Regions from separate parts of the Klebsiella grimontii genome, predicted to be linked through region 2. Evidence: riboswitches for the same ligand, from Rfam matches in the RefSeq annotation. Region 2 holds a riboswitch; the other holds the start of a gene.
The links. Region 2 has a riboswitch for thiamine pyrophosphate ahead of thiB (thiamine ABC transporter substrate binding subunit). Riboswitches for the same ligand answer to the same signal wherever they lie in the genome.
Positions count from the first base shown of each region.

Region 1: another riboswitch for thiamine pyrophosphate. It lies ahead of thiC (phosphomethylpyrimidine synthase ThiC); the one in region 2 lies ahead of thiB (thiamine ABC transporter substrate binding subunit).

Region 1 is NZ_CP169721.1:5,393,840-5,399,773, forward strand. It holds gene ACE3MN_RS25255 (YjaG family protein) at 1-310, opposite strand, end outside; gene nfi (deoxyribonuclease V) at 353-1,024, opposite strand; gene hemE (uroporphyrinogen decarboxylase) at 1,034-2,098, opposite strand; gene nudC (NAD(+) diphosphatase) at 2,139-2,912, opposite strand; gene ACE3MN_RS25275 (Rsd/AlgQ family anti-sigma factor) at 3,008-3,505, shown strand; TPP riboswitch at 3,560-3,673, shown strand; gene thiC (phosphomethylpyrimidine synthase ThiC) at 3,759-5,654, shown strand; gene thiE (thiamine phosphate synthase) at 5,654-5,934, shown strand, end outside.
Region 2 is NZ_CP169721.1:4,785,880-4,791,813, reverse strand. It holds gene ACE3MN_RS22460 (DedA family protein) at 1-748, shown strand, start outside; gene thiQ (thiamine ABC transporter ATP-binding protein ThiQ) at 735-1,436, opposite strand; gene thiP (thiamine/thiamine pyrophosphate ABC transporter permease ThiP) at 1,420-3,030, opposite strand; gene thiB (thiamine ABC transporter substrate binding subunit) at 3,006-3,989, opposite strand; TPP riboswitch at 4,021-4,114, opposite strand; gene sgrR (HTH-type transcriptional regulator SgrR) at 4,152-5,807, opposite strand; gene sgrT (glucose uptake inhibitor SgrT) at 5,895-5,934, shown strand, end outside.

The DNA of each region.
Region 1 (5,934 bases), 610 kb from region 2:
TCAGTTCACTCAGTGCGACGCAGGCATCGATGGCCGGATAAACGCCGTACAGGTCGTAATCATCTGCGGCAGGAATCGCCTCTTCCAGCTTTTCCAGCTGGCTGTCGAAATTCACCTTCGCGTCTTTTACCGTCAGCGTTTCCCAGATCAGATCGAGGATACGGCGATAGAGCTGGCCATCGGCGAACTCAGTTTGCTGACAGAACATGGCGTAGTTGGGGTACATCCGCTCGCACAAGCAGGCCATAAAGGTCACGTGCTGCCAGCTTTCCAGCTTCTCCAGGCGCAGATGAATCGGGTTTTGTAACATGATGAAATCTCGAAGTCAGAAATTAGCCGCAGTGTACCTGAATCAGCCGTGATTTGCTTGCCAACGCACAAACGCCGGACGTCGGGACGCCACCGCATCAGCCCAGCGCGTCGGCTCAGGCAGGCGGTAGCCTTTCAGGCAGCGTTCTACCCACATCAGCGCGCTATCCAGGCCCACGCGGTGCCCGGTACTCACAAATAGGGGATTACAGCGCGTTTTACTGCGCAAAACCCACGCCAGCTGGTCGCCTTTATCCAGCAGTGGCGCCAGCGCGCCGGGCTCATCGCCCAGCGGCTCAAACTTACCGCACAGCCGTTTTTTCGCCACGCCGATAGTCGGCACATCCACCAGCAGGCCAAAATGGCTGGCGACGCCGAGGCGGCGCGGGTGGGAAATACCGTGGCCATCGACGAATAAGAGATCGGGTTTGCGCGAAAGCAGCTCCCACGCCGCCAGCAGCGCGGGAGTTTCGCGAAAGGAGAGAAAGCCGGGGATATAGGGCATTGTGGTCGCAACGCGCGCGACCTGATACTCCACCAGCTCCAGGGAGGGATAGCTCAGCAGTACCATCGCCGCCCGGGTCACCTCCCCCTCTTGCTCAAATCCAACATCCGCTCCGCCGATCAGCGTCGGCGGATCCTGTTCCAGCCGATCGCCTCGTTCAACCGATGCCGCCAGGCTGAGCTGCTGGGTGCGTAGCGATGATAAATCCATAATCACTCCTTAACGGTGGTATGGCGCTGACAACCGGTGCACAGCCTCCACAAATACGCCCGCGTGTTCCGGGTCGACATCCTGATGGATTCCGTGCCCGAGGTTAAAGACATGGCCTTCGCCCTGGCCAAACCCGGCGAGAATGGTCGCCACCTCTTCTTCGATGCGCGCCGGAGGGGCATACAGCATCGAGGGATCCATATTGCCCTGCAGGGCGACTTTATGGCCGACGCGACGCCGCGCATCGGCGATATCGGTAGTCCAGTCGAGCCCCAGCGCATCGCAGCCGGTTTCCGCCATCGCTTCCAGCCACTGCCCGCCGCCTTTGGTAAACAGCGTGACCGGCACGCGACGACCATCGTTTTCACGCAGCAGACCATCAACGATTTTATGCATGTAATAGAGCGAGAACTGCTGGTAATCCCGGCCGGTCAGCGCGCCGCCCCAGGTATCAAAAATCATCACCGACTGCGCGCCCGCTTTGATTTGCGCATTCAGATACAACGTGACGCTTTTCGCCAGCTTATCGAGCAGCGCATGCAGGGCCTGCGGTTCGGCGTACATCATCTTTTTGATCACCGTAAACGCTTTGCTGCTGCCGCCTTCAACCATATAGGTCGCCAGCGTCCACGGGCTGCCGGAAAAGCCAATCAGCGGCACTTCCCCCTTCAGCTCACGGCGAATCGTGCGCACGGCGTTCATCACGTAGCCAAGTTCATCTTCCGGGTCGGGAACCGGTAATTTATCGACATCCGCTTTACAGGTGACGGGCGAGGTAAAACGCGGCCCTTCCCCGGCTTCGAAATAGAGCCCCAGCCCCATGGCATCCGGGATAGTGAGAATGTCCGAGAAGAGGATAGCCGCATCCAGCTTATAGCGACGCAGCGGCTGCAGCGTGACCTCGCAGGCCAGCTCGGCGTTTTTACACAGCGACATAAAATCGCCCGCTTCGGCGCGGGTGGCTTTATATTCCGGTAAATAGCGGCCCGCCTGACGCATCATCCACACCGGGGTGACATCAACCGGCTGGCGTAGCAGCGCGCGCAGGTAACGATCGTTCTTCAGTTCGGTCATTTTTACATTCCTTTAGCGTTGATGCGCCAAGTGTAACATGTCACTCATACTCTGCCCGACACATCGCCACGGTATCTTCAATCAGGCGGCGCGCCACGGTGCCCGGCGGCGGCAAAAGCGGCAAATCGTCATAGCGATACCACCCCGCCTCCAGCAGCTCTTTCTTGTCGATGACAATCTCGCCGCTATCGTACTCGGCCATAAACGCAGTCATCAGCGATTGCGGGAACGGCCAGGGCTGAGAGGTCACGTAGCGCAGATTTTTCACTTTAATGCCGCTCTCTTCCATCACCTCGCGGGCAACGGTCTGCTCCAGGGTCTCACCCACTTCGACAAACCCGGCCAGCACCGTGTGCACGCCGTTGCGATGGCGGGTATGCTGCGCCAGCAGAATAGCGTCATCCCGGCGGATGGCGACGATGATGCAGGGGGCGATTTGTGGGTAATAACGTTCGCGGCAGTGGCTGCACAGCATCGCCCATTCGGTTTTGCTGGGATGCATCGGATGGCCGCAGTAGCCGCAGAATTTGTGCGAGCGGTAGAACTCCGCCAGTTGGATCCCGCGTCCCGCCAGTTGAAAAAGGCCAGCATCCTGATCGAGCACCTGACGCAGCGATCCCATCTCATGCCGGCGATCCTGGCGTACCAGCCACACCGGCTCGCCCTGCCATTCTCCGATTCGCAGCGCGGGCTGGCCAGCAAGATTAAAATTTACCGCTTCGCCATAGGGTAATTCCCCGTCGGGCAACCATAATTTCTGTTCGTGGCTGACGATCCACCAGCCGCGATCTAATTTTTCAATAATACGATCCATATCTATTGCACTACCTTTATTTTACTGGCACTTTTAACATTAAATTTACATTTTGGTGAGCAACGTATTTCTCTTAAATCCTTGCGGAGTCAACCATGTTAAACCAGCTGGAAAACCTGACGGAACGTGTTGGAGGCAGCAATAAACTGGTCGATCGCTGGCTACAAGTACGTAAGCATTTGCTTGTGGCTTACTACAACCTGGTTGGCCTGAAGCCTGGCAAAGAATCCTTTATGCGGCTTAATGAGAAAGCGCTGGACGATTTTTGTCAAAGCCTGGTGGACTACCTCTCCTCCGGCCATTTTAATATTTATGAACGCTTTATCGGCGAATTGGAAGGCGATACGCCACTTTTAGCCGCCACGAAGATTTATCCACAGCTGCAGGCTAATACCCAGCAGATCATGGATTACTACGACTCCTGCCTCGAAAACGCCATCGATCACGATAACTACCTCGAGTTCCAGCAGGCGCTGTCGGATATCGGCGAAGCGCTGGAAGCGCGCTTTGCGCTGGAAGATAGCCTGATCGCCCTCGCCGTCGCCCACAGTCAAAAAGATAACGTCAGCGACAATATCGCGCCGACCGCTTGAGTTGTGAACCATTAACGCGTAGTTTACATACATTCCCCCTCGCTGAGAGGGGATGTCATCTTGTCGGAGTGCCCATTTTCCACACTGGAAAAGGCTGAGACCGTTTATTCGGGATCCGCGGAACCTGATCAGGCTAATACCTGCGAAGGGAACAAGAGTAAACTGCGTTTAGCGTCAGCCTCTTCAGGGCCGATCGCATCTGTTACTCCATCCGTCGTCTGGCAAGCCATATCCTGTTTAACTGGAATGAGCTATGTCTACAACAAAACTCACGCGTCGAGAGCAACGCGAACACGCCCAGCGCTTTATCGACACGCTGGAAGGTACCGCATTTCCCAATTCGCAGCGCATCTATATCCACGGTTCGCGGGAAGATATTCGCGTCCCGATGCGCGAAATCCAGCTTAGCCCGACCCTTATCGGCGGCAGCAAAGATAATCCGCAATACGAAGCGAATGAAGCGATTCCGGTCTATGACACCTCCGGCCCCTACGGCGATCCGCACATCGCGATTAACGTTGAGCAGGGTCTGAAAAAACTGCGTCAGCCATGGATTGATGCGCGTCGCGATTGTGAAGAACTCAACGACCGCAGTTCGGCGTATACCAAACAGCGGCTGGCGGATGATGGCCTCAACGAGCTGCGCTTTACCGGCCTGCTCACCCCCAGGCGCGCCATGGTCGGGAAATGCGTGACTCAGCTGCACTACGCCCGGCAGGGGATTGTCACCCCGGAGATGGAGTTCATCGCCATTCGCGAAAATATGGGCCGCGAGCGTATTCGTGGCGAAGTGTTGCGCCGGCAGCATCCGGGCGTTGGGTTTGGCGCGCGGCTGCCGGAGAATATCACCCCGGAGTTTGTGCGCGCTGAAGTCGCCGCCGGGCGCGCGATTATCCCGGCCAATATAAATCATCCAGAATCCGAGCCGATGATTATTGGCCGCAACTTCCTCGTGAAGGTTAACGCCAATATCGGCAACTCGGCGGTCACCTCGTCGATAGAAGAAGAGGTCGAGAAGCTGGTGTGGGCGACGCGCTGGGGAGCGGATACGGTGATGGACCTTTCCACCGGCCGCTATATTCACGAGACCCGCGAGTGGATCCTGCGTAATAGCCCGGTACCGATCGGTACGGTGCCGATCTACCAGGCGCTGGAGAAGGTCAACGGGATTGCCGAAGATCTTACCTGGGAAGCTTTCCGCGATACGCTGCTCGAGCAGGCTGAGCAAGGGGTGGACTACTTTACCATCCACGCGGGCGTGCTGCTGCGCTACGTGCCGATGACCGCCAGGCGCCTGACCGGCATCGTCTCCCGCGGCGGCTCAATCATGGCGAAATGGTGCTTATCCCATCATCAAGAGAACTTTCTCTATCAGCATTTCCACGAAATTTGCGAAATCTGCGCCGCCTATGACGTCTCGCTGTCATTGGGCGATGGCCTGCGTCCCGGCTCGATTCAGGATGCCAACGACGAAGCGCAGTTCGCCGAGCTGCACACCCTGGGCGAACTGACCAAAATCGCCTGGGAGTATGACGTGCAGGTAATGATCGAAGGCCCGGGCCATGTGCCGATGCAGATGATTCAGCGCAATATGACCGAAGAGCTGGAGCACTGCCACGAAGCGCCTTTCTACACCTTAGGGCCGCTCACCACCGATATCGCACCGGGCTACGACCACTTCACTTCGGGTATCGGCGCCGCCATGATCGGCTGGTTCGGCTGCGCGATGCTCTGCTACGTGACGCCAAAAGAGCACCTCGGCCTGCCGAATAAAGAAGACGTTAAGCAGGGACTGATTACTTACAAAATCGCCGCCCACGCCGCCGACCTCGCCAAAGGCCATCCCGGCGCGCAGATCCGCGATAACGCCATGTCGAAAGCACGCTTCGAGTTCCGCTGGGAAGACCAGTTCAACCTGGCGCTCGACCCGTTCACCGCTCGCGCTTACCACGACGAAACCCTGCCGCAGGAGTCCGGCAAAGTCGCCCACTTCTGCTCCATGTGCGGTCCCAAATTTTGTTCAATGAAGATAAGCCAGGAAGTTCGCGACTATGCCGCCGCACAGACCATCGAAGTGGGGATGGCCGATATGTCGGATACCTTTCGCGCCCGCGGCGGCGAGATCTACCTGAAAAAGGAGGAAGCCTGATGTATCAACCCGATTTTCCCGCAGTTCCTTTCCGCCTGGGGCTTTATCCGGTCGTCGATAGCGTTGCGTGGATCGAACGCTTGCTGGACGCGGGCGTTCGCACTATCCAGCTGCGCATCAAGGATAAACGCGATAGCGAAGTCGAAGACGATGTGGTCGCCGCGATCGCGCTGGGGCGCAAATATGATGCGCGGCTGTTTATTAATGATTACTGGCGCCTGGCCATCAAACATCAGGCTTACGGCGTGCATTTAGGCCAGGAGGATCTGGAAACCACCGA
Region 2 (5,934 bases):
CTTTATTACTCAATCTACGGTCTATTCCCTGATAGCCGTTCTGCTGGTCGCCTTCCTCGAGTCGCTGGCGCTGGTGGGGCTTATCTTACCGGGAACGGTGATGATGGCCGGATTGGGGGCGCTGATCGGCAGCGGCGAGGTTAACTTCTGGCAGGCGTGGCTGGCGGGGATTATCGGCTGTTTGCTCGGTGACTGGATTTCGTTCTGGCTGGGCTGGCGCTTCAAAAAGCCGCTGCACCGCTGGTCTTTTTTGAAGAAAAATAAAGCGCTGCTGGATAAAACCGAACATGCGCTGCATCAGCACAGCATGTTGACCATTCTGATTGGCCGATTTGTCGGGCCGACGCGCCCGCTGGTGCCGATGGTCGCCGGAATGCTCGATCTGCCGGTCGCGAAATTCATCCCGCCCAATATCATTGGCTGCCTGCTGTGGCCGCCGCTCTACTTCTTACCGGGGATCCTCGCCGGGGCGGCCATTGATATCCCGGCCGATGAGAATAGCGCCAGCTTTAAGTGGCTGCTGCTGGGCGCGGCGCTGCTGGCGTGGCTGGCGGCGTGGCTGTGCTGGCGGCTGTGGCGCAGCGCTAAAAATTCCGCCGATCGGTTAACCCGCTTTCTGCCGCGTTCGCGTCTGCTGTGGCTCGCTCCGCTTTCGCTGTGCGCCGCCGGGGCCGCGCTGGTTTTCGCCTTCCGCCATCCGCTGATGCCGGTCTATCTCGAGATCCTGCAGAAGGTTATTTTGCGCTAATGCCCAGCAGCGCCGAGGCGCTGCTGTTGCCGCTGAGCAGCGAGGCGGTGTCGCCATCCCAGGCGATTCGTCCCTCGGCCACAACTATCGACCTCGGCGCGATGCGCGCCGCATCTTCCACGCTGTGCGATACCATTAATAGCGTCAGCCGCTGCTGCTGGCAGACGTCGGCAACCAGCGCCAGCATCTCCTGGCGCAGCGCGGGGTCGAGCGCCGAGAAGGGCTCATCCAGCAGCAGCACCGGCTGCTTGCGTACCAGACAGCGCGCCAGCGCCGCGCGCTGACGCTGGCCGCCGGAAAGCTCGCCCGGCAGCCGTTCTAACATCGCATCGATCCCCATCTGTTCGGCGATGGCCCGCAAATGGGCTGTTTGTTCCGCGTTCAGCTTGAGCCCCGGATGCATTCCCAGAGCAATGTTCTGGCGGATGGTGAGGTGGTTAAACAGGTTATTTTCCTGAAACAGCATCGATACCGGACGACGCGCGGGCGGCGTGTGGGTATGAGGCTGGCCGTCGATGTCGATACTGCCGCTGGCAGGCGGCAGAAAACCGGCAATCAGGTTCAGCAGCGTGCTTTTCCCGGCGCCGCTGGGGCCAAGCACCGCGATGCGTTCTCCGCGTTCGACGGCAAGCGTAAAACGCATCGGCAGATGCTGGTAAAGCCAGGTCACATCATTCAGTTTTAGCATCGCGCCCCGGAAGTTTTTCAATCACGCTAAAGAGTAAAAAGCACAGCAGCAGGAGCAGAAGGGCGGTCACGGCGCCGTCCTGGCTACGATAAGAGCCGATCTGCTGATACAGGTAGAACGGCAGGGTACGAAAATCTTCGTTACCGAACAGCGCCACCACGCCGAAGTCGCCAATCGACAGCACGCAGGCGAAGGCCAGCGCCTGGGCCAGCGGGCGCTTTAACGCGCGAAGCTCAACCACCCTGAGACGGGTAAAGCCGTGCATCCCCAGCGACTGGCAGAGGGTACCGTAGCGGGCGGCGATATCGCGCATCGGGTTCTCCAGCACCTTCAGCGCGTAGGGGATCGCCATCAGCGCATTGGTAAAAATCACGATACCGTCGGCGGACTCGGGCAGGCCCACGCTGTTATTGAGCAGCAGGAAGAAGCCGGTGGCCAGCACGATGCCGGGCATGGCGAGGATCAGCATCCCGCTTAGCTCCAGCGCCTGCCCGGCCAGCGGGCGACGGCGGGCGCGAAGCTCGCGGCTGCTCCATAGCAGCATCATGGTCAGGATGACGCTTAATAGCCCGGCGGCAAGCGCGATGCGCAGCGACGTCCCGAGCGCCTGCCACAGCGCGGGCTGATGCAGCACGCGAAACAGATTGCTGTTCAGACCGTCGAGTATCACCGCCAGCAGCGGCGGCAGCAGTAGCAGCAGCGCTGCGGTAATCAACGCAAAGTCGCTTAATCGACTGTGCAGGCGATCGTCGGGATCGCGCCAGCCGCGAATATTACTGGCCCCGATGGCGAGGGCTTTGCTCAGCCGTTGGCTAAGCAGCACCAGCCCAAGGCAGCAGATCATCTGGATCAGCGCCAGCATCGCCGCGCGGCCCGGGTCGTAGTCGAAATTAAGGGCCTGGTAAATCGCCAGTTCGATGGTGGTTGCCCGCGGGCTGCCGCCCAGCGACAGCACGGTCGCAAAGCTGGCGAAACAGAGCATAAAGATCAGCGCCGCGACCGGAGCAATTTGCCGGCGCAGCCACGGCCACTCCACCAGGCGGAAGAAGACGTAGCCGCGCATGCCGAGCTGGGCGGCGATTTGCCGCTGCTCGCCGGGGATATTTTCCAGCGTTTGTAGCAGCAGGCGCGTGGCCATCGGCATATTAAAGAATACGTGCGCCAGCAGGATCCCCTGCAGCCCGTAGGGCGAGAACGACCACTGCCAGCCGAAAGCGTTAAATAATTCGGCCAGCCAGCCCTGACGGCCGTAGACGCTGAGGATGCCGAAGACCGCCACCAGCACCGGCAGAATTAAGGTCATTGCGCAAAGGCGCAGCAGCAGCGTTCGCCCGGGGAATCGACGCCGATAGAGGGCGCGGGCGAGAAATATCGCCGGCAGCACCGAAAAAAGCGCCGAAAGAAAGGCCTGCCAGAAAGAGAAGCGTACGACGTGCCAGAGATAGCTATCGCCGATCAGCACGCCCCAGGCCGCTTCCGGCGCGCTGAACCACAGCGCCAGAAAGGCGGCCAGCGCCACGACGACCAGAATGATGGCCGCCGTGACTCCCGGCAGGAGCCAGGCGAAAGCTAGCGGCTGACGGCGCGTTGCCATGCGCTGATCCAGTTCTGGCGTTCGGCGGCCACCTGCTGCGGGGTAAATTCGAGGGTCGTTTGCGGTTTCATCAGCGCGTCAAAGCCCGCCGGAAGCGCAACCTGGGTGACCGGATACATCCAGTTGCCGGTCGGGATCGCGTTCTGGAAGCCCGGCGAGACCATAAATTTGAGGAATTTTTCCGCCAGCTCCGGCTGCTTGCTGGCCGCGGTGCGGGCGGCGACTTCAACCTGTAAATAGTGACCTTCCGCGAAGTTCGCCGCGGCGTAGTTATCTTTCTTCTCTTCAATAATATGGTAGGCCGGGGAGGTGGTATAGCTCAGCACCAAATCGCTCTCGCCTTTCAGGAACAGGCCGTAGGCTTCGCTCCAGCCTTTGGTGACGGTGACGGTTTTCGCCGCCAGCTTCTGCCAGGCTTCCGGCGCTTTATCGCCGTACACTTTTTGCATCCACAGCAGCAGCCCCAGACCCGGCGTGCTGGTACGCGGATCTTCATAAATCACCCGCCATTTTTGCTCGCCCTCAACCAGCTCTTTCAGGCTTTTCGGCGGATTTTTCAGCTTGTTTTTATCGTAAACAAAAGCGAAGTAGCCGTAATCGAACGGGACGAAGGTGTCGTTGTCCCAGCCGCCGGGTACGCTGACCGCGCTGGCCGGTACGCCGCTTTTGGCGAACAGTTTGCTCTGCGAGGCGGCTTCCAGCAGGTTGTTATCCAGCCCAAGCACCACGTCGGCTTTGCTGTTTTTGCCTTCCATGCGCAGACGATTGAGCAGCGAGACGCCGTCTTCCAGCGCCACGAACTTCAGTTCGCAGCCGCAGTCGGCTTCAAAGGCTTTTTTAACCGCCGGGCCGGGGCCCCAGTCGGCGGAGAACGAGTCGTAGGTATAAACGGTGAGTAGCGGTTTGGCAAAAACGGGCGCGGCGACCAGCGCCAGCAGCGGGAGTAATTTTTTCAACACTTTGCACCTCAGAAAAAGGGGTGGCAAAGGATTTTGAGTGGGCCTCAAATCCCTTCGCCGGCGTTATCCGGATCAGGTTCGACGGGTATTTTCTCAGCCATAATTCAGCACCCCGTTGAGAACGGCAGTTAGTGTAATGATTTTGTCAGCGGACTGAAAGCATTACGGTTCCGGCGGCGCGAACCACGCGGATTTAAAGTCAAACCAGCCGAGCGTGTTCATGCGTACGCCGCGCATACTGCGCTGCCCCTGGATCATCAGCCAGTGGTGAATCAGCGGCACCACGGTTTGATTGGCCAGCAGCTGCTGGCTCCACGTGGCGGGGTTAAGCTCTCCCGCGCGCCAGCGGCTTGCGTCTTCCTCCCAGTCGATGGGAATACAGTTGCGAATTAGCGGGACTTCATACAGCCAGGCAAACAGGGAAAAATCGATCGGCAAGGTAAAGTTGGCGCTGTTAAGCCACACGTCGCTGACCGCTTCACCGCGGTGCCACTCCTGGTATTCCAGTTCCTGAATCTCCAGCTTAACCTGATGCTCGGCCAGCAGCGTCGCCATGATCCCGCCGATCACGCGATGCTCGACATGGTCCTGGTAGTAGGTCAGCCTGACCGTTTCCAGGCCCGGCGGTTTTTCGCAGGCGTGGCTGCGCGCGTGATGCCAGCGGGGCAGCAGACCATAGGCCGGGAACCAGTTTCCCTGATAGTGCTCGCCGGCGTGGTAGAGCAGGCTGGCGGGCTGGAACAGATAGCTTAACCACTGGCGTACCGCCGCGTTGGCGCCGAGCGGGCTGCGGGCGTCGAACAGCAGGTAATAACAACCCTCTTCCAGACGGCTTTCTACCGCTTTCTCGCTTTGTGTGGTGCCCTGTAACGTTAACCCGCCGTTGGGCTCTTCGCTGATTTCCGGCAGGACCCAGACGTTCACTTCATCGATCAGCGCCCGGTAGCCGAAATAGTCGTCAAAGGCGTGAATTTTGAGCTGATTCTGGTTATTGCGCACCACCGAGTAGGGCCCTGTGCCGACGGGGATGCTGGAGAAATTGTCCATCGACTGCCACTCGTGCGGCAGGATCATGGCCGGTACCTGGCTTAACAACCACGGTAGCCAGCGGTCGGGTTGGCTGAGATGAATGTCGAGAGTCCAGGCGGTAGGGGAGTCGATACGCTCGATATGAGAAAACAGCGGCAGCGCGTTGCTGCGCTGCAGGGAGGTGATGACATCCTCCATCTCCAGTTCGCGACCATGATGAAAATGAATCCCCGGACGCAGGAAAAAGCGCCAGTGGGTCGGGGTGATCTGCTGCCAATGGTGAGCAATATCGGCCTCCAGTTCCCCATTTTCCTCATTTACCCGGGTGAGAGCGCTAAAAATCTGCCGGGCGATATGGGTTTCCGAGCGGCGCAGCGCGCTGCCGGGCAGCAAATTTTTCATCGGCCGGTAGTAGAGCACGCGCAGGATATGCCGACCCTGGCGAAAGCTGCGGCCTAAATGGGAAACCAGCATTTGCCGGACGGCGGCTTTATCGCCCACCAGCTGTACCAGCTGATCGATTCTGTCCTGCTCCAGCAGATCTTCCGCCCTCTGCTGCTGCAGCGCGAGACCGGTATAGAGAAAAGCGAGCCGGGAACGCTTGCCGCGTCCGGCCTCCGCCTCCCAGGTCAGCCAGCCGCGCGCCTCCATCATGTTGAGTAAGGTACGCATATGACGACGCGAGCAGCTTAGCATCTCTGCCAGTTCATTCAGCGTTGTCTCCTGCGACTTGCCATCGCAGCACTGCCACAGGCGGATGAACTGCTGTTGTAAACGACCGGAAGACATAAAAGGGGAACTCCTGATAAAAACTCAGCAATTTATTACTTCCTATATTAAGGCAATAATCCACGTCGATGAAGCGAGGAGGTGGATATGATGAGGTCAACCGCAAAACAGTTCTACCAATGCTACT